DNA from 3 places in the Paenibacillus sp. FSL M7-0134 genome. Region 2 is predicted to be linked to each of the others. Evidence: riboswitches for the same ligand, from Rfam matches in the RefSeq annotation. Region 2 holds a riboswitch; each other region holds the start of a gene.
The links. Region 2 has a riboswitch for thiamine pyrophosphate ahead of tenA (thiaminase II). Riboswitches for the same ligand answer to the same signal wherever they lie in the genome.

Region 1: it holds a riboswitch for thiamine pyrophosphate, as region 2 does, so the genes downstream of both, thiC (phosphomethylpyrimidine synthase ThiC) here and tenA (thiaminase II) in region 2, are expected to answer to the same signal.
Region 3: it holds a riboswitch for thiamine pyrophosphate, as region 2 does, so the genes downstream of both, NSQ58_RS16010 (ABC transporter substrate-binding protein) here and tenA (thiaminase II) in region 2, are expected to answer to the same signal.

What each region holds. Positions count from the first base shown of each region.
Region 1 covers NZ_JBBOXV010000002.1:398,785-409,001, reverse strand. Annotated here, with positions in the region: gene NSQ58_RS17560 (hypothetical protein) at 186-338, shown strand; gene thiC (phosphomethylpyrimidine synthase ThiC) at 460-2,304, opposite strand; TPP riboswitch at 2,492-2,604, opposite strand; gene NSQ58_RS17550 (IclR family transcriptional regulator) at 2,760-3,503, opposite strand; gene NSQ58_RS17545 (alpha/beta hydrolase) at 3,802-4,839, shown strand; gene NSQ58_RS17540 (Fe-Mn family superoxide dismutase) at 5,093-6,472, shown strand; gene NSQ58_RS17535 (lipoate--protein ligase family protein) at 6,493-7,338, opposite strand; gene folE (GTP cyclohydrolase I FolE) at 7,504-8,097, opposite strand; gene NSQ58_RS17525 (YneF family protein) at 8,152-8,406, opposite strand; gene queG (tRNA epoxyqueuosine(34) reductase QueG) at 8,512-10,217, opposite strand, start outside.
Region 2 covers NZ_JBBOXV010000001.1:1,831,928-1,842,144, reverse strand. Annotated here, with positions in the region: gene NSQ58_RS08265 (glycosyltransferase family 4 protein) at 1-538, opposite strand, end outside; gene NSQ58_RS08260 (transporter) at 522-1,787, opposite strand; gene NSQ58_RS08255 (glycosyltransferase) at 1,792-2,913, opposite strand; gene NSQ58_RS08250 (NAD-dependent malic enzyme) at 3,419-5,140, shown strand; TPP riboswitch at 5,233-5,335, shown strand; gene tenA (thiaminase II) at 5,472-6,161, shown strand; gene thiM (hydroxyethylthiazole kinase) at 6,236-7,078, shown strand; gene thiD (bifunctional hydroxymethylpyrimidine kinase/phosphomethylpyrimidine kinase) at 7,075-7,905, shown strand; gene thiE (thiamine phosphate synthase) at 7,902-8,615, shown strand; gene NSQ58_RS08225 (aspartyl-phosphate phosphatase Spo0E family protein) at 8,560-8,727, opposite strand; gene NSQ58_RS08220 (helix-turn-helix domain-containing protein) at 9,120-10,217, opposite strand, start outside.
Region 3 covers NZ_JBBOXV010000002.1:48,781-58,997, forward strand. Annotated here, with positions in the region: gene NSQ58_RS15975 (heavy metal translocating P-type ATPase) at 1-1,631, shown strand, start outside; gene nfsA (oxygen-insensitive NADPH nitroreductase) at 1,918-2,661, shown strand; gene NSQ58_RS15985 (TatD family hydrolase) at 2,844-3,716, opposite strand; gene NSQ58_RS15990 (ABC transporter ATP-binding protein) at 3,709-4,659, opposite strand; gene NSQ58_RS15995 (ABC transporter permease) at 4,704-5,480, opposite strand; gene NSQ58_RS16000 (MTH1187 family thiamine-binding protein) at 5,477-5,770, opposite strand; gene NSQ58_RS16005 (hypothetical protein) at 6,013-6,195, shown strand; gene NSQ58_RS16010 (ABC transporter substrate-binding protein) at 6,203-7,246, opposite strand; TPP riboswitch at 7,438-7,547, opposite strand; gene NSQ58_RS16015 (pyridoxamine 5'-phosphate oxidase family protein) at 7,818-8,252, shown strand; gene NSQ58_RS16020 (bifunctional 2',3'-cyclic-nucleotide 2'-phosphodiesterase/3'-nucleotidase) at 8,474-10,217, shown strand, end outside.

The DNA.
Region 1 (10,217 bases), on a different contig from region 2:
ATATGACCATCTTCCTGTTTTATGTCAAAAGCGTTTTACTTTGAAAAAATGTGGGTATAATGATTGAAACATTACCAAGCAACCTACATAGCATCACGACATCAAGTACATACAAATAGTCCTATACAGACGTCCTAAGCAACTCAATCTGAATTTGACAATATGGAATTGGAGGAATGACCTACATGAATACAATGAACTTAACCGTCCACACCCTGATGCCCTTTCACCACCAATACCAACGTGCCAACGCGGTGAGTATGCAGAAGAAAGAAGATAGCTCGGAGAAGAAGCTCAGCTTTCAGGACATTTTGAATGAAAAAATGGGTAAAAAATAAGGCGCCGTTTATCCGGTTGCAAGATCCCGCTTTACATAAGCTAAAAAGCCGTAGTTCCCTACATCGACTGTAGAGAACCACGGCTTTTTTAATTCATTTTTCCTAAACTCACACGTTCGTTTTACTGACCTCCATCCCGATACTGCTCTGCCTTCTCACGCATCCCGGCAGCTACTGCTTCTTGAGTGTTCAGCCCCTTATCCGCTGCATAAGCGCGAATGTCCTGCGTAATGCGCATACTACAAAATTTGGGACCACACATCGAGCAGAAATGTGCTTCCTTGGCGCCCTCTGCCGGTAGCGTTTCATCATGGTAGGACAAGGCCCGCTCGGGATCAAGCGACAGATTGAACTGGTCCCGCCACCGGAACTCAAAGCGTGCCTTGGACAAAGCATCATCCCGCTGCTGTGCCCGTGGATGACCCTTCGCCAGATCGGCAGCATGTGCCGCAATTTTGTAGGTAATGACACCCTCACGGACATCATCCTTATTGGGCAGACCCAAATGCTCCTTAGGCGTAACATAACACAGCATGGACGTCCCGAACCAACCGATCATCGCCGCCCCGATGGCTGAGGTAATATGATCATATCCGGGGGCAATATCCGTCGTGAGCGGTCCCAAGGTATAGAAAGGAGCTTCCTTACAAATCTCCATTTGTAAATCCACATTCTCTTTGATTTTATGCATAGGGACATGTCCTGGCCCTTCAATCATGACCTGAACATCATGCTTCCAGGCGATTTGCGTTAGCTCGCCCAACGTTTCCAGCTCTGCAAACTGTGCTTCATCATTCGCATCATAGATGCTACCCGGACGTAGACCATCCCCGAGAGAAAAGGCCACATCATAGGCTTTCATAATTTCGCAGATTTCTTCAAAATGCGTATACAAAAAATTCTCCTGATGGTGCGCAAGGCACCAGGCTGCCATGATCGACCCACCACGGGATACAATTCCCGTCATTCTATTCGCCGTCATCGGTATATACCTCAGCAATACACCCGCATGAATTGTAAAATAGTCCACTCCCTGCTCCGCCTGCTCAATCAGCGTATCGCGATACAGCTCCCACGTCAGCGCTTCTGCTTCGCCGTTCACCTTTTCAAGTGCCTGATACAGCGGTACAGTCCCAATCGGTACAGGAGAATTCCGAATGATCCATTCACGTGTTGTATGGATATTACGGCCTGTGGACAGGTCCATAACTGTATCCGAGCCCCAACGCACAGCCCAGGTCATTTTCTCCACTTCCTCCTCGATGGAGGAGGTAACCGCAGAATTACCAATGTTCGCATTGATCTTCACGTGAAAATGACGCCCAATGACCATTGGCTCACTTTCCGAGTGATTGATATTCGAAGGCAAAATGGCTCGTCCAGCCGCCAACTCCTGCCGTACAAACTCAGGCTCCACCCCTTCGCGGATCGCCGCAAATTCCATTTCAGGCGTAATGATCCCTTGCCGCGCATAATGCATTTGCGTCACTGTACGACCTTGCGAAGCACGAAGCGGACGGTTGGTCACGCCGGGAAATTCAACTGTCTCCCGTTTGGAGCCAGGTTTCAGTCCATTATCCTCCGGTTTGACGGCGCGTCCCTCGTAAGCCTCCACATCGCCCCGTTCCAGGGCCCAAGCTCGCCGTAATGGAGGCAGGCCCTGACGGATATCGACCTGATAGGCTTCGTCGGTCATGGGACCGCTCGTATCGTACACACGCAATGGCTCATGATGCTCCGTGCCCTGCGGCGTATGTGTAGGATGAAGAGCAATTTCCCGCTCTGGCACGGCAATGTCCGGCCGTGAGCCTTGAATATATACCTTACGGCTCCCTGGAAAGGGCGTTACCCCTCTGGCTTGCTCCCCGTTTGTCTTCTCTACCTCAACTTCTTTTGTTCCTACCAATCTTACTTCTGTTGATTTCAATTCTGTTCCTTTTGTTCCTTCTACTTCTGTCGGCTTCATTGTCCATTCCTCCCGTTTCGATGAAATGACACACCGATCCGGAACCATTCCCAGGGTGGCGCTGATCTATGCAAAAAAGCCGGTTCCCTAGGGAACCGGCTAATCTAACGAGGCAGCTATCCAGACAGTACGCATGTGGAATAATCCTATTCCAATGCGCCACTGTAGACAGCAGCCGCGTATACATTTCAATGGCCGATTACTTCCCTACGCTGGTATGATCCAGATCAGGTGCAAAGGGTCCGGAATCTTGCACGATTCCATCTCAGCCCGGCATTACAGGCTCCCCCAGTAACTGTGATACTTCTATTCACATGAGGCGGCTATAACAGATATCCCGCCATCCTTACCAGACTACTTTAAATTTATGGCTTTGGCAACCCTTCTAGGTTCCCTTTACCAAGGAGACGCTCCCCATCAAATCACTTTGCTTGCTTCAACTGTGCTCATTCTTGTTACGGAAGCATAAGTCCCATTTCCTTCGCCGCTTCAATCAAAATCGGAGCAAAGTCATGTAGCGTCTCGGGTGCAAGCCGACTGACCGGACCGGATACAGATAAAGCCGCAGTGACCTGTCCCTTCCGGTTTACAATTGGGGCAGCCACAGCAGCAGCCCCTGGCTCCCGTTCTTCATAGCTGGTCGCATAGCCCTTCTCGCGAATGTCCTGCAGCTGGGCTTTATAGACCTCCGGGTCTACTGAGGACGGCCATTCATCCCCGCTTAGCAGGGCTTCCAGCTCCTGCGGCGGCATAAAGGCTGCCAGCACTTTGCTGGAGGCCCCTACAGCCAGCGGCATACGCGCACCTACAGGCGCAACCCTGCGGATCGCCTGATTGCTCTGCACGGCTTGTATGCGAATACGCATGCTGCCGTCCCGTAAGTACAAGCTGACCGTCTCGCCCAGACGATCACGTAGTCCTTCCATTGCAGGCTGTAACAACACCGCCGGCTCGTCGCTTTGGGACAAGTGCGTGGATAGCTCCCAAATGCGGAAGCCAAGTCGATATTTTTCCGTTTCGGCATTCCGAACGACAAAGCCCCGATCCTCCAACGTAGTCAGCAGCCGATGAACCGTGCTTTTATGTAGACCAATTTTGGAGGCAATCTCCGTCAGGCCAAGATCCGAATCTGCGGTAAAACACAGCAGTATATCAAGTGCACGCTCTACAGCGCGAACGGTTAATTTACGGTCTTCCATCGTGAACCGCTCCTCTTGTATCCATATTCGTTTCACACTATGAAACATGGTTACATAAATTATATAGAATAGTCGCGGCTACTGTAAACCGATGTTTTTGTGACAACCATATTACAGAACGAGAACAAACATCGACAATTCTTTGCATCATTTTTACTTTTCCGGTTCAGGCGTTGACTTTGGATAATCCCCATCATACGATAATAGGTATCTATACGGATCTACACTACTATTTTCAAGTGGAATTATACCTAAATTCTATGAAACGAAGATCAATTTTATATAAGGAGGCTCTTACATGATTTCGACATCCCAGCGCAACGCTCAGCTACAGACCGCTGTTCAGGAGCCGTCCACCCCACTCTTTAATCCCCGTCTGCTGCGGTTCAAGCACGTTGTGATTGCTCTGCTGCTGTCGGTCGTCTTTTTTCTGTTGTTTTGTTTTATTGCCTTGCATGCTTACATCGCATGGGTACTTACGAATCCCACCGTTGCACCACTGTACTCTAATCCGATGCAGGCCAAAAGCATGCCTTATGAGGAAGTCAGCTTCCCTGCCAAGGATGGTAGCCGCATGGTACAAGGCTGGTATATCCCGGCGGATCAATCGCGGAAAACGATTATTTTCAGTCATGGCTATGGGGCTAACCGCGAAGAAAGCTGGATTCCCATGTATGATCTGGCGCATTATGCCCACAGTTTGAACTTTAATGTGGTCATGTTCGATTATGGATTCGCGTCACAAAACAGCAAAGCAGTCGCAACCGGAGGCAAAGCAGAATCCCAACAGCTCCTCGGAGCAATTCAGCTTGCGAAGCAACGCGGCTCGTCGGAGATTATCGTATGGGGCTTCTCCATGGGGGCAGGAACCGCTCTTCAGGCGGGCTTGCAAACCAAGGATGTGGACGCAATGATTTTGGACAGCACCTTCCTGCTGGAGCCAGATACGCTGTACCATAACATTCACAATCAAATTAATCTGCCAAGACATCCGTCTTTGGAAATTCTGGAGTTGCTGTTTCCAGTCTTGAACGGAACCAGCTTGCATCAAATTCCATATCAGGAAGTTAAAAAGGAAAACTATCCGTTCCCGATCATGTTTGTGCATGGTACACAGGATGAAAAAGCTCCTTATCCTATTGCGGAAAAGCTCGCTGCCAATCAAACCAACCCGCTTTCCAGTGTATGGATTGTTAAAAACGGGATACATGAGCTTATTTTCAGAGAGCACCCTCGTGAATATTTGCGACGGGTATCGACGTTTCTAAGCAGTGTACAGGAGCTGGAGGACAAGAAAACCATCGCTGATGCCCACAAACAAACGACTACGAAGTAAATTTTTCGAAGAACTGTATTCTATTCTTCGCCTGGAAGAAGCCTGCCTATGGACACTTAACCCGTGCCGTAGCTGGGCTTCTTTTTCGTTTTCCATGGGTATTCATTGTTTTACGTAACAGATGTGACCGGATTAAGGGAGTTCATAGACATATTCCTGATGAGACAGCGAATATACTGGGTACGTATGCATCCAGGGCAGATCTGCCAGATCCGCCGGATAGCCATAGTAGGATACGGGAGGTAAAAAAACGATGCTGAGTACTTATGGGTCTTTCCTGCCCTTACGTGTGCTGGAGGAAATTCGGCATTGGAAGCAGCAGGAAAGTTGGCATGTGGAAGTGATTAAATCCGCTACCGAGGGATTGGAGCCAACTTATGTACGGTTGCTGGATGATTGGCGGACTGTATTCGAACAGACGGAACGCACCGCCATAGAGTTGCTGGAAGAGCAACGGAGCGCACTCGATCCGGCAGATCAGGCGTGGCATCAGGAATGGAAACAGATGTCGGCTGCTCCACAAGCACATACACACGAATTCACTGAACATTCAAAACAGTCAAGGGGATTAGACGCATCATCATCTGTAAAGATGCCATTGTCAGAGTCAGCCTTAAACTCTCAGCCTGACTCACAAGAATTAAATCGTCGACTGGACGATTTGCTGCAAACCGCAAACCGTCAGTCACAGGAGTATGTACGACAGCTCGGTCTGCTGAGCGAGCACAGTCATGCATTGCGTCAGCAGCCAAAATCCGCCGGAGTTGTATTACACGCGGCACATGAAAGCCAATATTTCCTAATCTCGACAACCGCCTTTCAAGAACCTGGCTCCATCGCAAGGGCTGCTAGGTTGTATCATGTAGCGGCAGAGGGTGAGAATTACCCAGAGGAAGCGTTTCGAGAACGGCAGGCAGGCATAAGGGGAGAAGGCGCATGGACGACTAAAAGCGTCAAGTCCAGCCAGGCACAACCTTCGGCAACGGAAAAAACCTCAATCGGCCGCTCGGTTCCTATTGGGGGACATCGGCTACCGCCGCTCCCTTACCCCTATAATGCGCTTGAACCGTATATTGATGAGAAAACGATGCGTATTCACCATGATAAGCATCATTTGAGCTATGTGAATGACCTGAATAAAGCGGAAAAGAAGCTGGAAGAAGCCCGAAAAACAGGTGATTTTGACCTCGTAAAACATTGGGAACGAGAACTGGCATTCAACGGCGCAGGCCATTATCTGCATACTCTTTTTTGGACGATCATGAGTCCTAAAGGTGGTGGAAACCCAAGCGGACCGCTGGCTGAACAGATTAAAAAGGATTTTGGCAGCTACGATGCGTTCAAAAAGCAATTCAGCTCGGCAGCCGAAAAGGTCGAGGGTGGCGGCTGGGCTATCCTGGTATGGAGTCCACGCGCGGGCCGGCTTGAAATTTTGCAGGCCGAAAAGCACCAGAATCTGACTCAATGGGAGTCCATTCCGCTGCTGGCGATAGATGTATGGGAACATGCATATTACTTAAAGCATCAAAATGAGCGTAACAAATACATTGAGGATTGGTGGCATGTCGTTAACTGGCCTGAAGTGGAAGCGCGCTACGATCAAGCCTCCAAACTGAGATGGCAACCCTTCTAAGCTTCTAAGCTAAAGAAAAACTACACCTGCAAATCGTATCGCTCTCTGAGCGCTGCCATTTGTTCGGTCAATCCTTCCAGTTGTACCAACCAGCCATCGGCAGGTAAAATGGCTGTCCGGCTCTCAACGACACGGCGCAGAGATGCCGTGTACGCCTCAACAGACGGCACTCCAGCCAGCTCTGCCAGGCTACCCATCGTTGCTGGATTCACCCGGGGGTAATCCTGCTGCTGCACGCCTGCCGATGTGTCCCCGGCTGCCTCTGTATAGAAATGCTGCACCGCCTGTGCACGCTCTGCACCGCTGCCCTCAATCATCACGAAGGCTGTGATGATATACGCCTTGGCTTGGCGCCGCTGTGCAATGCCGCAAAACTTGCGGCCCCGGACGCTGACATCGTAATCCCCGGGACAGAAGGACCCGAGGATTTCTCCGGTCTGCGCCTCGCCAGACCACGGAACCAGCGCATCGGCAATTAGCGCTGCCATGAGCCGAAAATCCTCATGCAGGCTGATGGCCCGCTGTGGATTCGGCAGGATTAAGGACAGGTTCAGTACCCCTCTGTCCAGCATGACGGCTGCTCCACCCGAGGGGCGTACGCATACCGAGGTTCCCGTGTTGCGCACTCGTTCCATCGCCTGTGGGGCGTAGGGAAGCCTGCGGTCCCGGTGACCGATCACAAGCGCTGACGGATGCCGCCATAGATGCAAAATGGGTGTAGCTCCTTTCCCTACTTGCCGACAAGCCAGCTCCTCCCAAGCCAGCGGAGACAAAACATCCTCCTGAGTGGCCGCGAGTGGCGCTTCAAACCACTGTAACTCAGGCAAAGCTGTTGTTTTTTCCGTTGATCTATGTACATTCTCCATACGTTATCCCCTATCTATAAAAATAACTGTTATCCATAGGCAAATCGTAATTTTAAGGCAGCTATCCCGTCGTCTCTATTTCTGATGTTAACAAAAAAAGGTGGCTACGCCTATGCGTAAACCACCCTTTTTTTGTTCATCACATAAACGTCTTGCGATGTTCGATCAATCCTTGAGCAGCGACAAAAACTCTGCGCGCTGCGCTGCATCATCACGAAACGTACCGCGTACCGCAGACGTTACCGTTTTGCTACCAGGCTTTTTGACACCTCTTGCACACATGCACAAGTGCTCACCTTCCACGACCACCATAACCCCGTGAGCGGAGACCGCTTCATTTAAAATATCAGCGATCTGTGATGTAATACGCTCCTGTACCTGCAATCGGCGGGTCACTGCCTCTACCAGGCGTGCAAGCTTGCTCAGTCCTACAATTTTGCCGCTGGGTACATAGCCGATATGCACTTTTCCGAAGAAAGGAGCCATATGGTGCTCACACTGGCTGTAATAGACGATGTCCTTTACGATCACAAGCTCCTCGTGATTCTCGTCAAATGTCACACCCAACGCATCCCGGGGATCAACCTCATAACCCGCAAATATTTCCTCATACATGCGCGCAACGCGTGCCGGTGTTTCCAACAACCCTTCACGCTTGGGGTCCTCACCGATCAGTTGTAAAATCTGCTCCACATGGTACTCGATTTTATCCCGGTTATCCGCAGCTTTGCGGTTAATATAATCTTTTACGCCAGCCACAGTAATCCTCCTCTATGCAGCAACCTCATGCGGCATCCGTGCTCACGTTGCTCATTATTTCCGACGGCCCTGATTTTTACGCGGACCAGGCTGATTTTTGGAGAACTGTTGGTTCTTCATCATCTGCTGGGCTTTTTGCATTTGTTTCCCATTCAGGTTGTAACCCATCTGTTTGGCCATTTTTTGCAGCGTTTCGGGGTCGTTTTGCATCTTTTCAAGCTGTTTACGAAGATAATAAGCACCGATGAAAAATCCCCCAACCAAACCAGCAATCAGGGTAATAATCGGAATGACAATATTCCACACCACGAAGTCGTCACCTCTGTATATTTATATGAAACATCTTGAATTGCACGAACCTATCATAGCAAAACATGGGACAGCTAGCAAATCACTTTTTGCAAACATATGTCCTTATTGTTTCTCCAAATCCAGCAGCTTCGTCTTGACTGGTAAGCCTCCAGCATAACCGACCAAACTTCCGTTTGCACCCGATACCCGGTGACATGGAAACAGAATGGGTAACGGATTTTTGTTATTGGCTCCACCCACAGCACGTACCGCCTTGGCTCGTCCGATCGATTCTGCAATATCTTTGTAGGACACACTTTGTCCGTACGGAATATTTTGTAATGCACGCCATACCTGCTCTTGAAAAGGAGTGCCCCTCAAATCATAGGCTATACTGAATTCCCGTCGTTCTCCCGCAAAATATTCACGCAGTTGGTCCGCGGCTTCGCGCAGTTTTTCCGGCTCCTGCACATAGACATATTCCCCAATCCATGTTCGGGCCCATTGCTGAAGCAGTGCTTCCTTTGCATGAAAAACGCCATAGTCTATTCGGCACAGCCCCCGATCCGTAGCGCACAGCGTCAACGTGCCCACAGGTGTCTCCATCTCATCATAATAAATGGTGGTTGGACCCTGTGAATCTCCGGCCGTTACTTCTGATTTTGGTAATTCAGACGCCTTTTGCTGTTCTGCCTGCTCTTGTTCCTCTAGTTTGGAATGCGCTTGCGCGATCATTTCGCGTACTTGCTCATGTTGTTCCTTCTCTGATGCTTGCTTGATCGCTGTCATAGCGTTCTCCCCTCCTATTCGACTCAAAGCCCACGCCGCCGTGCCTCGTAGCTCGGGACGCGGATCATCCAATAAAACCTCCGTTAACTTGGGCACCGCGCTGATATCCTTGAAATTGCCCAGTCCAATGACTGCATTGCGTTGAATGGGCTTCTTCCCCCGCCAAGCCGCCGCACTTTGTCCAAATCGGTCTTTGAATTCACGGTTGCTCAAATCCAATAACGGCAGCAGCAACGGCTTCACAATTTCAGGATCGGGTGTAAGCTCGGGATGGTGATCCCAATTGAGACCCCGATTTTTGGGGCATACCATTTGGCAGGTATCACATCCGTATAGCCGATTCCCTATCTTCCGCATAAACTCCTCATCCAGAAAGCCCTTCGTTTGCGTCAAAAAGGACACACACCGCTGGGCATTCAGCTGTCCAGGACCCACAAGCGCGCCCGTAGGACAGGCATCCAAACATTTGGTACACTCGCCGCAACCATCCGTTACCGGTTCATCTGGCTGGAAAGGAATGTTCGTCAACAGCTCACCTAGATAAATCCATGATCCCAGCGTCGGTGAAATCATCATCGTATTTTTGCCGCTAAAGCCAATCCCTGCGCGTTCCGCAACGGCTCGATCCGACAATTCTCCGGTATCCACCATGTTTTTCAATATGGCATCAGGTACCCGCTCACTTATAAAAGCCTCAAGCTTTTCCATCGCTTCGCGTAGTACCAGATGATAATCTTTCCCCCAGGCTGAACGTGCCAAAATACCACGGTACTTCCCCTTGTCCGACTTCGGCGGGTCCTTCATTTTAGAAGGGTACGCCACCGCAATAGCAATCAGAGATGCAGGCTGTGAGCCATACAGCTCCGGGTAGATCCGCTTATCAATATCTGGCTCCTCAAAGCCGGATTCATAGCCTTTCGCACGATGCTCTTCCAATATAGCTTTCAGAGACAGAAAGGGGTCGGCGGATGCGAACCCGATGGAGTCGATACCCAGCCCTGGAGCTGCCTCAATAATTTCCTGCTTGAGCGAAGCCCAAG
Region 2 (10,217 bases):
GTAAAAGATGAACACGATCCGGGTGAAAGCCCAGCTTAAGCAGATCATATCGGGTAGACGGAGATACCGTAAGCGTCCGATCCTTACGAGCCAGCTTAAGCATCAAGGGCTCCATATGAAACCCAATAACATTTAGCGGGAATTTGGCGTTCTCAAACCATATTTCCCTTGTTAGCTGATGTATGAAAAAGATCCGCTTGGATGCCTCCACCCAAAATCGGGTAAAGAATTGATGCGTATTCGCCTGGTTAATCACATAATCGATCTTCCCTCGATGACGACGGTAATAGCGCATCGCATAATAAATAACACTGTATATGTTCCCTTTTCGAATATACGTAATACCGTCAATAATTTCATGCTCAGGCATCCCCTCAAATTGGGGTGAAAAATGAATGAACTGGAAACGTCCTTGCTGTGAGCGTTTAAGCATTTCATGGGTAAAAATTTCTGCTCCCCCGCTTTTAGGTGAACGAATGTCACGCCAGGAAAGCAATAGAACTACGGTTTTACCGTCCTGTTCATGTATGGTATTCATGGGGTAAATCCCCCTTTATCTTTATTTTGAACAAATGCACATAGGCGTCTATCACAAAGTAGAGAGCCATAGCCCCGTAAACTATGAACTCAGATAGCAAAAAATCTACCGGATCTGTGTGGGCAATATGAAAGGCTACTAATAAAGCCGCGGCTCCTGCCATCAGACTGAACATAAATTTGCGTCTGCCCACCAATACGTGCACATGCACAAAAAACAGCACGATGGAAAATAGCCAGTACACCCATCCTCCCCATGGAATATAGGCCTCGGCCGATTGGTAAGAGGCTCCGAATAATATGGGAATAGAGGAAGGGAACACAAAGGTCGTGCCCACATATACACAGATTGCAGCTATAGCCATTAAACCGGCATAGACGGCAATCAACTTGCCCAAAGCTTGGCGGTCATGCCCCTGCGCACCGATCTTTGGAATAAAGGCAGCAATTAGACTATACGAAACGTAATAGACCAACTGGCTGTACTTCAGCGCAATGGCATAGCTGCTGGCCTGCTCAGGAAAGTAATGCTGTACATACAACATGTCGATGGAGATACAAAACAAAATGAATAAATTCGTCATAAGGCTATCGGTGAAATCCTGACCCAATGATTTCCATAGCCCAGAAGGGATATGTTCTCCACTGTATGTGAATAAGGACAAGCCACGAGCCGAAACGATCCAGCCGTGGAGCAGCGACAGCAACATTCCTCCACAGCTTGCTAACAGTAGGGCTTCCAGCTTTAACCCCAGTGCAGCCAGAACAAAAAACAGGCTCAGCTTCCCTAATACCTCAATGTAATAGTTCACATTGAGCGCCAACATGCGTTCCCTGCCCTGTAAATCTCCGCGGCACGAACTTACAAGAATATGCAGTCCGATCAAGCCATACAGCATGAACAGCGGGCCGGATTCGACGCCTAATAGCGAACGCAGTAACGGATGAAAGATGAGTAAAATGATCATGGCAAGCACGGTTAGCACCAGAGGTGCTTTGAGTAATAAAGAACCGAGCGGTAAGCTTCGTAGCGCAAGCTTTTGGTCTCCCTTAGAGACCAGTTTGGCGGTTAATAGCTGGATGGATAAACCCAAAACGGATAAAAGTGCAAAAAGTGCCAGCAGCGCATTCGCCTGGCCATAAGCTTGTCCGGTAAGATACCAGCTCGCTGCAATGTGGAAGAAAAAATTAAATCCGTTAAGCAGCACATTAAAGAGAGGGAACATCAACGATCGCAATCGGTTGTTCACGTTGTTATCTCACCCGCCGATCCAGTCGCCAAATATCAATGATGGAGCGTAAAAAACGAATAGAATCCTTCCAGACATGAATGTGCGATCCATCGCGGTCAATACATTTGACGGGTAATTGCAGCACACGAAGCTGGAGTCGCTTGGCAATAAACATCATTTCTAGATCCAGCGCCAGTCCGAGCTGTTCCTTTAAATGCGGAAACATCCGTTTCACTGCAACCGAACTCATCACTTTAAGCCCAGTCTGCGAATCTACCACACCTGTTGGTAAAAAAGGACGGGAAATGACCCGCTTACCAAAGCTGACAACAGATCGCAATAAAGATCGATTCTCGGCGGTCATATCCTTGGTTCCGATCACGACATCATAATAGCCCTGCTGAACAACATTAATCATTCTGGCAATATCCTCAATAAAAAAGGAGTCGTCCGCATCCACAAATACGTAGTAATCCGCACCTATGGTCCGCATCCCTTCCAGATACGTCCCTGCCTTACGTGTATTGCGTCCCAATTCCCTTGTTTGAAGCAGCGGGCTAAGATTCTGATTAATCCTGTTTACGGACAAGTCCGTTGCTGCCTCCAGCGCTTTAATCAAGGCATTGGTACCATCGTGACTGCCATCATCAATGAGATAAATCGAACCTTCAATAATATGGCTGCGGATAAAGGCTTGCAGTCGTTCAGCAAAGGTTTTGACATGAACAAAACGTTGCTCTTCGTTATATACAGACAAGATAAATGCAATATGTTGGCTTTTGGTCGAATACTCGGGATAGAGCAAGCTTTGTATTTCCGAAAGCATTTCTTCGGTGTCATTGGCTTGCCAAAATAGCAGGCGCAAACGGCCTACTCCGGTGATTTGCACCATATGCTGATCACTGAACGGAATTGTTACATCCGTCACCAGTAACAATGGCATTTGCGGAAATTGGCTACGGATCTGATTGGCTTTCCGCACCGCCTGCCCCGGCTCCCTATAATCAATCAGGCAACAACATGCGTTCTCGTAGACTGAAGCTGCCTCCGTGTCCTCGCACTGTATATATTGGTAAAAACAAATCACATTGGGATAATCAATAGCCCTGTCGTTATCGCTAAAAATGGCTATAGGTCCCTGCACACAAACCTCTCCTTTTCCTCCGAATAGTTCTATTTTGTTGAAAAAGAATTAAGAATGTTTGCTTATAGGAGTTAAATTAATGTCCAAATACTTCATATTTCCTTAACAAAATAGCTGACACTCCATGATATATAAGGATATAAGAGAAGAAAAACTGATTTTCATATTTGATAAAAATAGAGTATTTAGACCTGATTCATTAGAACCAAAACCATCAGAATTAGTTAGCGCATCTATATCTAAAATTAGTTCTTTTAGATCAACAGAAGGAAATATATATGGTTATTTTGTCATAGATAAATAGAAGAATAAAACAGATTCGCACGTCCATACTATGGACAACATGTCATCTTGAAAATTTTGCAAAAATCCGATAAGCGACTTTCAATGAACAAGATATAGATCGAAATGGTTTAGTTCGTCTATATCTTGCACTTCGGAGCGACTGGAATCGAATTTTGTGAAATCCTTACAATATGTAAATGAAGAGAAGGAAGGTCTTTCTATGGAAGCATTTTATGTCAATCGCGATGGGTCATTATCTACTCCATTACGGGGAAAGGATGTGTTGGCAAATCCCCTTTTGAACAAAGGTGTCGCTTTTACAGAAGAAGAACGCAAGGAGCTGGGTTTGGAAGGAATCCTTCCTCCAACCGTCCTTTCATTGGAGAAACAGAGCGTACGGGCATATCAGCAGTTTCTGGCACAACCCACCATGCTGCGAAAAAATGCTTCTCTCAACGACCTTCACAACCGAAATGTCGTACTCTACTACCGGCTGCTAACCGATCATTTGAGTGAAATGCTGCCCGTAGTCTACACGCCGACCGTAGGAACCGCGATTCAAGAATATAGTCACGAGTACAACCGCCCTGGAGGCATATATTTGTCGATAGATAACCCGAACGGTATTGGACAAGCATTCCATAATTCTGGTTTGAGTGGCCATGATGTGGATCTGATCGTCGTGACAGATTCCGAAAGTATTTTAGGGATTGGTGACTGGGGCGTCGGGGGGATTAACATTGCTATCGGCAAGCTTGCAGTGTATACGGCTGCGGCAGGCATTCATCCTGGGCGGGTGCTGCCAATTGTACTGGATGTAGGCACGAATAATGAAAAGCTGCTGAATGATCCACTGTACATCGGAAACCGCCATAAACGAGTTCGCGGAGAAGCCTATAACCAGTTTATTGATACTTTTATCAGCAAAACGTTAGCGCAATTCCCGAAGGCGCTTTTACATTGGGAAGATGTGGGTAGCGTTAATGCGCGCCATATTATAGGAAAATACGGTCAAAGCATACTCACCTTCAACGATGATATACAAGGTACAGGAGCAGTGACCCTGGCTGCGATTCTTTCGGCGGTGGGTGTCACCAAGACTCCGCTGCGTGAACAAAAAATACTTGTTTTCGGCCCAGGGGCTGCAGGGATCGGTAACGCTGATCAAATTCGGGGCGCTATGATCGAGGATGGCCTTTCCGTAGATGATTCATTCAAGTCCTTTTGGGCCTTTGATTATCGCGGGCTGTTAACGGAAGATATGGAAGACGTATTGGAGTATCAGAAACCGTATGTGCGCAAAAAGGATGAAGTCAGCTCATGGACCCGGTCGGGTGACGGCAAAATACCGCTACTGGAGGTCATCCGTCAGGTGAAGCCTACGATATTGATTGGAACTTCCGGTGTAGCAGGTGCCTTTTCTGAAGAGATCATCAAGGAGATGGCAAAGCATGTAGAACGCCCGATCATTATGCCCATGTCCAATCCTACAAACCTTGCAGAAGCAGTACCCGAGGATTTGATCCGGTGGACAGATGGCAGAGCACTGATCGCAACCGGAAGTCCTTTTGAGCCCGTTACCTATAACGATACAAATTTTGAGATTGGACAGGCGAACAATGCCTTTGTTTTTCCGGGACTGGGTCTGGGTGCGATTGTGGTTAAAGCCAAAAGGATTACCCCTGCGATGTTTACAGCGGCAGCAGTTGCTGTTGCCAATGGTGTAGATTCGAATACGCCTGGCGGTGCGCTACTCCCTCATATCCGAAAATTACGCGAAGTTTCGTACGCTGTTGCGATTGCGGTTGCAAAAGCCGCGATTCAGGATCAGGTAGCGCAGGCGCACATTTCAGATGTGGAACAAGCTATACAAGATGCAATGTGGAAACCGAAATATGCCAAGGTCAAAGCAGTGGAAAGTGTAATTCATCACCCTCACTAAGCCCAAAACACCTAACTAGAGGAAATTTAATATTTTGTACACTATGTTTGACATAGCATATGAACGAATGTACAGTAATAGTCAAAAGAATAGAAGTCCACTAGGGGAGCCACTATGGCTGAGACAAGAGCGTATCTTGGACCCTTTGAACCTGATCTAGTTCGTACTAGCGTAGGAAAGTGGAGCCTTCGTATATAAGGTTTCAAGCGTTTTTTGCGTATTGGGCCTATTGTTGAAGCCGCTCCATTTTTCCGGGGCGGCTTTTTAGCGTTGTTCCGGAATTATATTCTTACAGGACTTCTTGCTCTTCAATTTAATGGAGGTGGGGAAATTGAGTTTTACACAAGAACTCCGTCGGCAGGCGGACGGCATTTTTCAAGCGATTTTTGAGCATCCCTTTGTGAGAGGTATTGCTGAAGGAAGTTTGACAAGGGGACAGCTGATTCACTATGTAAAACAGGACTTTGAATATTTGAACGCCTACATGCGGATATACGGCATCGCAATCTCCAAATGCACGAATCGGGAGGACATGGCTGTATTTAATGAACAAATCTCTTTTATTCTCCACAGCGAGGTTCATCCGCATCAAAATTTCTGTGCTGTCGCAGGGGTGAGCTATGAAGAGTTGCAGGGATATCCGCTCGCTCCGTCGGCTCATCACTATATCCGTCACATGCTGACGGTTGCGCATGAGGGCAGCCTGGGCGAGATCTTGGCTGTGCTGCTGCCATGTATGTGGACGTATGCCGAGATTGGTCGCAGGCTGCTGGATGAAGTAAAGCCGGATGAGTCTCATCCGTTCTATGAATGGATGGGCTTCTATGGAGACCAGCTTGATGATACAACACTCAAGTTCCGAGAACGTGTAGATGCTTGGGCGGAAGGCGCAACGGCTGCTGAGCGAGAGCGGATGATTGAGCATTTTATACTGAGCTGCCAGCTGGAATATAAGTTCTGGGACATGGCCTATAAGCAGGAAGAATGGCCGGTCCAGATACAGGCAGCGGTCTTGGAATAGTCAGCTTGGCAATTCGATGCGTGAAGTACAGTTAATGCCCTGTTGAACCACCAACTATAGAGAGGATAATCATTATGAGTACATGGGAAAAAAGTTATTCGGATCTCCTGACGAAGGTACAAAACAGCAAACCCCTCGTTCACAATATGACCAATGTGGTAGTCACTAACTTTACGGCCAACGGCCTGTATGCATTGGGCGCCTCCCCGGTGATGGCCTATGCACCCGAGGAAGTAGCAGACATGGCAAAAATAGCGGGAGCCGTCGTGTTAAACATCGGTACGCTGAACCGCGAACTGGTGGATGCCATGATCATTGCTGGACAATCGGCGAATGCACACGGTGTTCCGGTCCTGCTAGATCCGGTCGGTGCGGGAGCAACGAGCTTTAGAACTGAGTCGGCACTGCGAATCCTGAGAAAAGTCAAAATCTCATTGGTGCGGGGCAATGCAGCCGAAGTCGCGCATCTTGTTGGAGAAGCGCGTGAGATTAAAGGCGTAGATGCTGGTGACAGTGCTGACAGCGGAAATGTCGATCTGGCAATTCGGGCTGCTCGAACGCTCAATACAATGGTTGTCATTACTGGAAAAGAGGACGTCATCACCGATGGGGCCGAAGTACGAATGATTAGCGGTGGAGACGCGCTGCTCACGAAGGTAACCGGAGCAGGCTGCCTGCTGACCTCTGTGTTAGGTGCCTTTGCAGCTGTTGAACCCAACCTGCTGCTCGCAGGTACAGCAGGCTTGGCATTTTACGGTGCAGCAGCTTCCCGAGCCGCAGCACGTACCGCAGAGCTGGGGCCCGGCAGCTTCCAGATTGCCTTTCTCGACGAGCTCGCCAAACTACATACAGGTTCGCTAGAGGGGCATGTCACTGTCCGTGAAGCCGGAACAACCACAGCAGGTGGTGCGCGATGACAGACGTTCGTGTACCCAGAGCGCTGACGATTGCCGGTTCGGACAGTGGCGGCGGGGCCGGAATTCAAGCCGATCTCAAAACCTTTCAGGAGCTTGGCGTTTACGGCATGTCGGCTATTACGGCCATTACCGTACAGAATACTTTAGGGGTCCACGGCGTATATCCGCTGCCACAGGAAGCAACAGCGGAACAGATCGAAGCTGTAGGATTAGACCTTGGAGTGGATGCCCTGAAGACTGGCATGCTGTTTAATGCGGGCATCATCCGTCTTGTGAGCAAGCAGATTCGAAAGTTCGGCTGGAAAAAGGTTGTCGTCGATCCCGTGATGATTGCCAAGGGAGGCGCAAAGCTGCTGCAGCCAGAAGCGATGCAGGCTCTGAAGGACGACCTGCTCCCCTTGGCCCTGGTCGTTACACCGAATATCCCGGAGGCGGAAGCCCTGACAGGGATCAGTATCCATACGATGGAGGATCGCCGCGAGGCTGCGAGACATATTAGCAGTATGGGATCAAAATTCGTTGTGATCAAGGGTGGCCACGCTGACGAGAGCGAGAGCAGCGAACAGATTGTGGACCTGCTCTTTGACGGAACCGCCTTTACAGAGCTGAGCGGCAAGCGAGTACGGACTGTTCATACACACGGAACAGGATGCACCTTCTCAGCAGCGATTACCGCGGAATTAGGGAAAGGGATGTCTGTACCGGAGGCTATCTCGAATGGCAAAGCCTTCATCCAGGCAGCGATTGAGGAACCTTTGCAGCTTGGACAAGGACATGGACCCACCAATCATTGGGCCTACCGACGTCGTCAGGAGGTGCTGCTATGAGCGGTAGAATGTTGTCAGAGGTGGTGCGCCGCCAGCTACAGATGTACCTGGTGCTTGGAAGCGTGAATTGCCTCGCGGAACCAGGCTGGGTCGTGCAAGAGGCTCTGGCTGGCGGCGCAACCATGGTCCAGTTCCGGGAAAAGGGTCTCGGCGCGTTAACGGGCGTTCCTATGTTCGAACTTGCGTGCCAGCTACAGGAACTGTGCCGTCACGCTGGTGTCCCCTTCATCATCAATGACGATGTGGAGCTGGCTCTTGAACTCGACGCCGACGGTGTTCACATCGGTCAGGACGATGAATCCGCCGAATCCGTCCGCGAGCGAATCGGAAATCGAATTCTAGGCGTCTCTGCCCATACCATTGAGGAAGCACGTCGAGCCATCCTGCAAGGTGCTGATTATCTCGGCGTCGGACCCATCTATCCCACCATCTCGAAAGATGATGCCCATGCCGTACAGGGACCGGCAATTTTATATGAGATGCGTAAAGCGGGAATTGATGTGCCGATTGTTGGGATCGGAGGTATTACAGTGGACCGTGTTGAGGAAGTCGCACGTGCAGGTGCAGATGGTGTGGCGGTGATTTCAGCCGTGACACAGTCAGAACAGGTTAGAGGTGCGGTCAAGGAATTAAAGAAAAATATGGTATCATTTCTCAATGATCCGATCTACATGTTTGATAATGATTCAACAGATCATCCAGCTTTTTAGATTGTTCTATTACTTTGGGATGTGTTAAAAATCCATACTTTTTCTGGACCTGGTACAGTTTCTTCCTAGCTCGTTCGACACAAAGTAAAGTCACACCTTGGTTCATCAGCATGATCCCTCCTATATGTCATATTTTATGACAAAAAGACGTTTTTTGGATTTTCAAATGATGCGCCTAACAAAAAAAGAACATCCCAAAAGTTTGCATAAACAAAGATGTCCCTAAATCCACGTTAAAAGAGCCTCCGTTTCCACTAATTAAGTGGAACAGAGGCCCTTTTCATAAAGAAATCCAATGAATATAGAGCATACATGCCAATTCTGACCTAGAGATTAACCTTATTTTGTTGGCTCTCTAATAGTCGCTGAACTCCCCAAACTTGAACTAGTCGGTGAGAATTGTCTTTGTTTCTAGCCGTTTAAGCACCTCCAATTTGTACGTGAGGCGTTATTCTTTGATTTTGGTTATGCGACTGAACAGGCATTGCTAAAATAAACAAGAAGCTAGCTGCGATGACCAGCAGAATCATTTTTTTCAACATTGTCTAACCACACCTTTTCTAATAGTTTGAAATACTCTTCCCTTGTTTCGGGAAGCGCATGTGCTTGGAAATGTGCAAAAAGCCCTGTACAGTTTATAAAATAAGTCTCATTGTTTAGGAGGTGGGCTTTTACCAGTGCATATATTAAGTGTTTAAAGCCATCATTGTACATTCCCCGCCTTAAATAGTAATAAGCCAGTTCGTAACCAAACCATGCAAAATAATCCGGCATCACTTGTTGGGTGTACATATCAGTAGATTGTGATAGCAGAGCAAAAGAATTAATCTCCACTTCAAAACGTGAAAGGATATCATTGATATCTATTGCATATCGGTTAGCAGCAATCATAACGTTCAGCAACTTGGATAGCTTTTCATTCTCGGTAGTGATTGATGTGGATGCAATATATTCAACATAATGAGGAAGCACATTGGTATCTCCAGATAGGAGTTTATTTACAAACGTATTACCTTCTGCCCAATGCTTGAACAAGTTGACCCAGTGTTGGGTTTCCTGGTCTGTCTCGATCACCCAATCTAAATCAGTGTAGGCGTACGTAAATTGTAATGCTTGCTGATAATCGCCTTGCGCTTCACAGACACTCGCACACAGTAAATCAGCATAGGTAATGTACACAAACATCGGGCGACTCAGCCTCTGTTCAGACTCCTCCCACTCTCGCTTTTTCTGTTGATGTTTCAAAGAATATTGGATCTCCGCTTTGGCTCTCATTTTTCGAGCAGTTGCATCGAGCTTGTCCCATTCACGCAGAGAACGATACACATTCGCCAAATCTTTTAACGCATCGAGTTGATCTATTTCATTCAGACGTTCCACAAAGGGTTCAAATCGTGTAGCCGCCTTGAGATTTCGGATCTGATTGTTCCCTACCTGAATGGTAAACAGACGATACTGACAGACAGCCAAGCGTTCAGAGTGCTGGTACTTCTCGCCTTCCGCAATCCCTTCGTAGAGCAACAATGCAGCATTGTGCTGACCTTGTGCGAATAATTTTTCTGCTGCATCAAATAACTTTGGGGAATATAGAAGATTGTCCAT
Region 3 (10,217 bases), on a different contig from region 2:
AGACAAGCGCGGTGCTAATTACGCTTATTTTGGTTGGTAAATGGTTCGAAGCGGTAGCCAAAGGGCGTTCGTCCGAGGCGATCAAGAGCCTGATGAGTCTACAGGCAACGACGGCACGTGTAGTACGTGATGGACAAGAGCTTGATATACCGATCGAACAGGTACGTGTGAAGGATATCTTTATTGTACGACCCGGCGAGAAAATTCCTGTCGATGGTGTGGTCGTGGACGGACGTTCGGCAGTGGACGAATCCATGTTAAGTGGTGAGAGTCTTCCGGTTGAAAAAGAAGCAGGTTCCGCAGTTACAGGGGCGACGCTCAATAAAAACGGGGTACTACGTATCCAGGCTGAGCGTGTGGGTGGTGATACGGCGTTGGCCCGTATTATTAAGGTCGTGGAAGATGCGCAAAACTCCAAGGCTCCGATTCAGCGGATTGCGGATCAGATTTCCGGTATTTTTGTCCCCATTGTTGTTGTTATCGCTGTGTTGGCCTTTATCGTCTGGTTTTTCCTTGTGACGCCGACTGATTTTGCAGGCTCACTGGAGAAAATGATTGCAGTTCTCGTCATTGCTTGCCCTTGTGCGCTCGGATTGGCAACCCCAACGTCTATTATGGCAGGATCGGGACGTGCCGCTGAATACGGTATTCTGTTCAAGGGCGGCGAGCATTTGGAGATGACCCGTTCAGTCAACGCAGTGGTGTTGGATAAGACAGGTACAGTTACGAATGGCAAGCCAGAGCTGACGGATGTTATGGTTGGAGCAAGCGGCTTGGCTGAAAAGGATTTGCTGCGTTTGCTCGGTGCGGCAGAAAAAAGCTCGGAGCATCCGCTGGCGGAAGCCATTGTAAAGGGGATTGCAGATCGAGGCATTGAGCTAGTAGGACCGACAGATTTTGAAAATATTCCGGGTTATGGTGTGAAGGCGCATGTGGAAGGTAAGCAGGTATTGGCGGGTACACGCCGATTGATGAGCAGGGAAGGCATCGCGATAGATGACTCAGCTGAGCAGCATATGAATGAGCTGGAAAGCGCAGGGAAAACCGCGATGCTTGTTGCTGTGGATGGTGCCTATGCTGGATTGGTGGCCGTGGCGGATACGATTAAAGAAACGTCACGGGAGGCAGTTACCCGTCTGCGCGCGATGAACATTGAAGTGATCATGATTACGGGTGACAATGAACGGACTGCGCGGGCTGTTGCCGCCGAGGCTGGAATTGAACGAGTGCTGGCGGAGGTGCTGCCTGAAGGAAAGGCTGAAGAAGTGAAACGGCTTCAGGAGCAGGGCATGATCGTAGCTATGGTTGGGGATGGTATTAACGATGCGCCTGCGCTGGCTACTGCTAATATTGGGATGGCGATGGGCACGGGAACGGATGTGGCAATGGAGGCGGCGGATATTACCCTCATGCGTGGCAACCTGAACAGCATTCCTGATGCGATCGAAATGAGCCGCCGGACCATGACAAACATACGGCAAAATCTGTTTTGGGCGCTCGGTTATAACGTGATCGGTATTCCGATTGCCGCTTTGGGCTTCCTTGCCCCATGGTTGGCGGGAGCAGCCATGGCATTTAGCTCTGTTTCGGTCGTGCTGAATGCACTGCGTCTCCAACGGGTGAAGCTGTAAATGTATGGATGTATTAGCAGGATAGCGTACTGTCGGACATCTGTTGCGAGATAAAGTTATTATCAGAGTATAGAGCAAGTACGCACAATTGGTTTTCTGCGTGCTTGCTTTTTGTTGCGTTTGTTTTTTTAAACCATTCAACTTTCATCACGTTAGGTTGCTTATCATTCGCGAAAGTTCCATAATATTTGTAGGAGTGCCATGCAAGCATGCAAGAACTTCTTCGTATACTCACAGGCTTGAAGTAGATAAAGAGCTTATATTATGGATTAGGAGTGAAGCAGTCATGAATGATACGATTTCCTTGTTGATGAACCACCGGTCTGTGCGAAAATTCAAGTCAGACCCCATTACCGACGAGCAGCTCGCAGCTATTGTGGCAGCTGGCCAAATGGCTTCCTCGTCCAGTAATGTGCAGGCATATACCGTTATTGCCGTTACCGAGCCTTCTTTAAAAACAAAACTGGCCGAGTTGGCAGGAGGACAGGCTTACGTTGAGCAATGCCCCGCGTTTCTGGTATGGTGCGCAGATCTGTACCGTCTGAAGCAGGTCACACTACACCATCAGCCAGGTCAGCCTTCCTATGAAGGTTCCGTTGAAAATTATACGGTTGCGACCATTGATGCCGCGTTAGCCGCACAAAATGCAGCGGTAGCCGCTGAATCACTGGGCCTGGGCATCGTCTACATCGGCGGCATTCGTACTAAAATAGCAGAGGTATCTGAGTTGTTAGGGTTGCCAGAGCTGGTGTATCCAGTGTTCGGTATGTGTATTGGTGTACCGGATCAGGAAACGGGCTTGCGTCCACGTCTTCCACTGTCCGGTGTTTTGCATATGAACGGTTACGACAAAAATCAGACGATGAAAGCTGTAGAGGTATACGATCACACATCAGCGGAATATTTGAAGGAACGTACAGGCGGTCAACGCTCTACGCCATGGTCTGAGCAAATGGCTGCGAGACTGACCGAGCCAGCGCGCTTGCAGTTGAAGCCATTTTTGGAACAGAAGGGTTTCTTGAAGCAATAAAAGCTGAGTGGCGACAAAAAACTCTACAAAATACAAGTAGTATTTGAGCTATATACGTTTGAAAATACAAGAACCTCCTTATTTACGTATGATGAAGTCCCGCGTAAATAAGGAGGTTCTTTGCTTTGGTTGCATGTTGTGGTTGTAAACCTTCCAGTCAGTAAATAGCTGGTATGCCTTTATCAATCAGATAGTGAGTAAAAGCGTCTCGTATTTTCATAAAATAATTGACGGACGGCAGATTCATCTTGATGGGTCAGTTTGCTGTACGCACGAATGACGTCGGCAGTCATCCGGGGATGTGTCTCTTGTCCAGTAAAAGGTCCCTCGAACGGCCAAGGACCATCTGTCTCTGCCATGATCTGATCAGACGGATACTGTCTTGCCAAACTGCGGATCTCTTCTTCGTACAAGAGATCCGGTGTGAAGGAGACATAATAGCCGTTCCGGGCCATACGTTCGATCGTGGCGGTAGAGCCCTTGAACCAGTGAAAATGCGCCTGTGTGATGCCATGACGTTCCAAAAGGTCACAGGCGATGTCTGCGTCCTCATAAACGGCGTGCAGGACAATGGGCTTGTTATGCTTGCTTGCAAACTGGATAAAGCGCTCTAGTAGCACTATGTAGGGAGCGAGGTCAAAAGGTGAACCGCTCTGTGAGGCTTCCAGCCGATTGTAATAGGGCAAGCCGACCTCACCCACGGCGACCATCTGCTGTACATGTTCGTCCATCCAGTTGAACAAGAGTTCAAGCTCAGCTTGCGGTGGAAGAGCCTGTTCGGGATGAAAGCCAAAGGCTGGTCGTACCAGCCCGGGGTAACGCTTGGCTAACTGCAGATTGGCTCGGCTGGAGCCCAGATGCATCGACACGGCTATCACGGCTTGGACGCTGCTATTGGCAAGTGAAGCGAGCAATAATTCCTGTTGTTCGGGCGGGTAGCTGTCTACATGAATATGCGCGTCGATCAATGGAGCGGGTCCAATTGCGGTCAAATCCAAGCCTGGCTTTGTTTGGCTGTTCCATTTCAATGCACATCGAACTTTTACGTCACTCATGTCGATTCAATCCATCTTCTGGGATATTCTTGTGGACGCTCTGAGCATTGTCCATGTCGCCGTCCAGTTTATGTTTTTCCTCGCGCATCCAGCTGGTCATGGTCCGCTTCCATTCAATAAAGAGCGGATCGAGGGTGATTTCTTCCCTACGCGGGCGGGGAAAAGGGACATCTACGACATGCACCACTGAAGCAGGTCGCGCCGACAGCACATAGATGCGGTCGGAGAGCAGCAACGCTTCTTCAATGCTGTGGGTAATAAACAGCACAGAACGGCGGTTCTTTTCCCACATCCGTAATAACCATTGCTGCATGTCTGCACGTGTCAGCGCATCGAGTGCGCTGAACGGCTCATCCAGCAGCATTAATTCCTGTGGGCTGAGCAGTGCGCGAAGAAAGGCTGCGCGCTGTTGCATTCCACCAGACAGCGTATGTGGATACGCCTTGGCGAATTTACCAAGTCCAACCTGTTCGAGCCATTGCAAGGCTTCTTTGCGACGCTCGCGTTCACTGGCGTACTGAGGGGGTACTGCTGTATTTTTACGTGGAGCATTTTCCTGCCCAAGCAGTACGTTGTCCAGCGTGGTACGCCACGGGAAAAGGGCGGGCTGCTGCGGCATATAGCTGATATGCCCACGTTCACCAGTCATGTCCCGTCCGTGCATACGGATACGTCCCTGCTGTGGTTTGAGTAGCCCGCCGATGATGTGAAACAGCGTGCTTTTGCCGCTGCCTGACGGACCAATGAGGGAAACGAATTCTCCTGGCTTGACTGTGAGGGATACATCCTGCAGTACGGGCAGTAGGCTTCGCTTTTCGCGGAAGGCGAGGCTGATCCCGTCCAATTCCAAAGCAGGAGGAGCGGTTGAAGGACTCTGCTGTTCCCCGGTTCGTTGTTCATTAGCCACGTTGTATGATGATAAGTCAGTCGGATGCAGACTCATACGCGCCACGTCCTTTCTTTGCTGTATGTAATTCAAGGAGGAAGCTACTCTCGATCGGGTTTCCAGCGAACCAGCCATTTCTCCAGTAGTAAAATAACCACAAACATGAGTAAGCTGAGTGCAACAATAATGCCGATGGCGGCAAAAATGAGGTCCGTGCGATAGGCCGATTTTTGCAGCAGCATATAATATCCAATTCCTTCACTAGCTCCGATCCATTCCGCAATGATCGCACCCATCACACTATAGGTAGCAGCAATTTTAACGCCAGAAAAGACTTGCGGCAGGGAATGTGGCAGCTCCAGCTTCATAAAAATAGCCATGCGGCTTGCACCCGACATCCGCATATAGTTCATCATCGTACGGTCTGTTCGAGTCAGCCCGTCCATGGCCGCTACAGCCACAGGAAAAAAGCATACTAGGGTAATGACCATCAGCTTGGGCAGCACCCCAAAACCAAACCACACCATGAGCAGCGGTCCCAGGGCGATGATTGGAATGTTTTGGCTCAGGATAAGCAGCGGATACAGGGCGGATTTGAGAAAAGGAATCGTATGAAGAACGATGGCGATCAACAGTCCCGTTGCTGTCCCTATCGCGAATCCCGCAAGTGTCAGACGAATCGTAGCCCATGTATGGGCACCAAGCAGCGCCGTCTGGGCTATGCCCTCTTGTACGATGAGGGATGGAGCAGGCAGCAGCCAGGATTCAACATGCAAATAGGAAACCGCCCCCTGCCAGGCCGCTAAAAAGAAGAGGACCGCCACAAAGGGCGGCCATACGCTTTTCCACCAGGATGCGTTCTTGCCTTTCGGATTCATGGGCGATATTTCTCGGTCAGCTTGTTCATGCTGATGCCTTGTGGGTTATGTGCGATTTTGATCTGTGAAATGACGCTGGGACTGCCCGCTTCCGTCAAAGCCTCGTGCATTTCTTTAACCACTTTCAGCAACTCGTCGAGCTCGCCCTCCATGGTCGTATCCAATGGATTCACCTGATGTTTGACACCGGAGCGCTGAATGACCTCGATCGCCTTATCTACATACGTGTAAGAGTCCTCGTTATTAGGAGTTTTAGGGATTACTTGAATACTGAGCAGTGTGTTAGCCATGCAAATTCACCTGTCCTTTATTTGGAGTGTTATTAAAAAAATATGGTGGTTTAAGGCGGGGAGACCGCTTCGCGTTTCATTTGATCTTACGATCGCTGCGCTTCTCCAGATTCAAATGAACCACTACGCTGCCAACCGCCTTAAAAACACCCTATTTTTAAAGCTGGTTTGTGTGGCATTTTTAACACACAAGCGCACCTACTTAGCGCTTAGATAATATGAGAAACTAAAGAATAAACCAAGTGGAACGAGAACGAAGTGGGCGGAATGGTGCTGTACAAGCGTTAGCGTTCGCCTTTGTACCCAGATTTCAACCTCTGGATATTCATAAAAGAAATCTGGGTACAGCAGCGATGGGAAGCACCATCCGACTGCGTAGTGGCGCTTCGTTCACTTCTCTAGTTCAGTCTTATTTAGCGTTTTAACAAATGATCAACGCTTGGGCAGGAAACCGTTTGTGAAGGCTTTATCGACTTCCAAAGGCTTGCTGAGCAGCTTGCGTTCGTACATCCAGTCCGAATAGTTTTGCCATACCTCCGGTTTTTGCACACCCCATTGCGCGGCATCGTCCTGATAACGCGGGCTTAGCCATTTTTGGCTGGCAAGTACCAGTTTTTTATCCAGCTCCGGTACAGCTTTGCTTAAGATGTCTGCGGCTTCTTCCGGATGAGCGATAGTGTATTCATAGCCTTGTGCGGTAGCGTCCATGAACGCTTTGACCAGCTCGGGATCATTTTTTATTGTCTGTTCGTTGCTCACAATTACAGGTGTATAGTAATCGAGGCTTTTGGAATAATCTTTTACATACAGCATATCCAATGGCTCACCTCGAAGCTGGGCCTCGATTCCGGTCCATGCGTAGAAAATCCAGGCAAAGTCGATATCCCGCTTCACGGCTGTAAAATAGTCTGCATTGCCCATGTTGATGATCTTCACTTTGCTCACATCGCCTTTGTCTGAATCCATGATGGATTTCATGACCGCTTCTTCTACGGGAGAGCCCCAACCGCCGTATTTTTTACCTTCAAAATCTTTCGGGCTCTTAATTCCACGATCTACCGGGGCTGCGAAGCCTGAGGTATTATGCTGAATCACCGCAGCGATGGATACAAGCGGCACGCCTTGCGTACGAGCCTGTGTGACGCCTTCTTGGTAGCTGATACCAAAAGGTGCAGCATTAGAAGCAACCATTTGATCAGCTCCGCCTGAGCCAGGTTGAACAATTTGGACATTCAAACCCGCTTTTTCGTAAAATCCTTTGTCCTTAGCGACATAGAGTCCCGTATGATTCGTATTGGGTGTCCAGTCGAGCACGACTTTAACATCTTTGAGCCCCTTTGCCGGAGTAGACGTTTGAGTGTCGGTAGCGGGAGCCGCTTCTTGGGATGTGGGGGGACTTCCACCGCAAGCGGTCAGGGTCAGGGCCATGAGCCACAGACTGATCAGTCCCAGGCTTAACATTTTCATGCGCTTCATCGTTGTGTTCTCTCCTTTAATTACCCGTTATCCGTCCAATCAGACAGCTTAAGTTACCCATTTTCTAAAAATAACATCTGCCGGATGCGATCTTTCCAACAACATAATCTTCAACAAAAAAAGCGCCCCGAGTTTCCGGGACGCTTGCGCTTGTATATACCAAAGTAAGGGATGGTCCTATGTAAAAAAGGCACATCTTGCTTAAGCATTCCTACGCTGGCATTACCCAGATCAGGTTGTAAGGGTCAGTGTCTTGGGACACACTCTCAGCCGGCCGATTCCAGCACCCCTGGCATTGTATGGTTTAATGGGTTCATTTATTCGGGTTTACTACGACGATTATATGCCTTGAATGCGGGTCTGTCCAGCATGAAGGGAGAGGTGACGGTTCATTTGCCGAACGACAGGGTACACTTTTACTGTGAGCTTTGATCTGAAAATGAGCATGAATCAATTCGATTCGATCCGGTCATGTTATTTTCAGAACAGCTACGCAAGTAGGTTCAGATGGGCTGGTGCCCAATGGCGTGGCCGTAGAGAATTCTAATTCGTGAAAAGGAGTTGTTGTACTGTGGGTAAAACGGAAACATTGGATCGCAACCAACTGGAACAAGCCATTGTGAAGGCTTTGGATAACAACAAATTTTGCTCGTTAGGTACGGTAGAGGGTGGCAAACCGAAAGTACGCTATATGGCCCTTTTTAACGATGGAATGAACATTCATCTGGCGACAGATCGCAAAACGCATAAAGTAGAGGAGCTAAAGGACAATCCGAATGCTTATCTGCTGCTGGGTTATGAAGTTGGCGGTACGAAGGAAGTCGTAGAAGTGGAGGCTACCGTCCAGATCACAACTGATGAGGGGCTGCGCAAACAAGTGTGGAACGATTCCTTGAAGGAATGGTTTTCCGGACCGGATGATCCCGATTATGTCATTCTGGACGTGAATCCGACACGCATTGAGTATGTGGGTCAGCAATCTGAGCGCCAGGTTTGGAAGAAGTAATACGAATATAAATGGATAAGCCGGTGAATCTCCGAGTTTTTTAGGAGGTTTGCTGGCTTTTTATTTTTTGAGAAAATTAATTATTTTTTCATAAATAATTTAAGTAAATGACTACTCTTTTATCTGGCGTTGGATTAAAATAGAAATGGTGGGTTCAAGGCTTACATATATGTGCAAAAGTATGTATATGAGGCATACACCTTAATGAGGAGGGGTATATTTTGTTATTTCGTAAAAATTGGTTTAAAGGGTTTACAGCAGCAGTTGTGGCTTGTAGCATGCTGGTGTTTTCGGCCGCTCCATCCTGGGCAGCTAGCGATTCTCGCGATAGCGCTACGGTGAATTTGCGGATCATGGAAACAACGGATATTCATGCGTCGCTGATGAACTATGATTACTATTCAGACAAAGAAACCAACGAATATGGCTTGATTAGCACAGCTGGTTTGATCCAACAGGCGCGTAGTGAAACAAGAAACAGCATGCTGTTCGATAACGGTGATTTGTTACAGGGCAATCCATTAGGCGATTATATGGCCAGAAACAAAACCTATGAAAAAGAAGGCGGTGTCCATCCAGTCTACAAGATGATGAACTTGATGGGCTATGATGCGGCGACAGTGGGTAACCACGAATTCAACTACGGTCTCGATTTTCTGGAGAAATCGCTCAAGGGAGCCGATTTTCCTTACGTAAATGCGAATGTTTATGTTGACAAGGGGGGGCAAGCTACTAAAAATTATTTTACCCCTTATCGAATTCTTGATAAAACGGTAACGGACGAGAAGGGCCAAGAGCACATCCTTAGAGTGGGCGTCATCGGTTTGGTCACACCACAAATTATGCAGTGGGATGAAGCCAATTTGAAGGATAAAGTCGTTACGAAGGATATTGTGGAAACGGCGAAAAAGTTTATTCCTCAAATGAAGACGGAAGGTGCTGACATTATTGTCGTGCTTGCGCACACAGGTTATGAGGATGTGCCGCAAACGCCAATGATGGAGAATGCCGTTAAATATTTAAGCCAGGTGGACGGAATTAACGCTATTCTGTTTGGGCATGCTCATAAATCTTTCCCCGGCCCTGATTTTAAAGAAATGAAGGGTGTAGATCTAGATAAAGGAACCATTAACGGCGTACCGGCTGTGGAAGCTTCCTCATGGGGCAAGGAGCTGGGTATTATTGACCTGAGCCTGGAAAAGAGAAATCGCGAGTGGAACGTAACTAACTCTCAGTCTGAAGTACGTCCGGTTGTGAGTACCACTAACCAGGCTGTGCAGTTTACTCCTGACTACAAACTGACAGATTCGATCAAGGAAGAGCATCAAGGAACGCTGGATTATGTTCGCCAACCTGTTGGAACAACGACTGCACCGATTAACAGTTATTTTGCATTAGTGCAGGATGACCCTTCCATTCAAATTGTGACGAATGCACAGAAATGGTATGTTCAAAACCATCTTAAAGGGACCGAATACGAAAATCTTCCCGTATTGTCGGCAGGCGCTCCATTCAAGGCCGGTGGTCGAAACGGAGCCGAGTATTACACCAACATTCCTGAAGGTACGATAGCGATTAAAAACGTGTCCGACCTGTATGTGTATCCGAACACGGTTCATGCTGTAGAAGTGACCGGTGCTGAAATTCAGGAATGGCTGGAGTGGTCTGCAGGTCAGTTCAACCGCATTGATCCAAAGCAAACTGAGGAGCAATCGCTGATCAACAAAGATTTCCCAACCTACAATTTTGATGTCATTGACGGTGTGAATTACCAGATTGATGTAACTCAGCCTGCACGATATGATGCCAAGGGAACGATTATTGATTCTTCAGCTCATCGTATCAAGGATCTGCAATACAATGGGAAGGCTATTGATCCTGCGCAGAAATTTATCGTAGCTACCAATAACTATCGTGCTTCCTCATCCAAACTGGCTAACCCAGATGGCAAACGAATTGTGATGG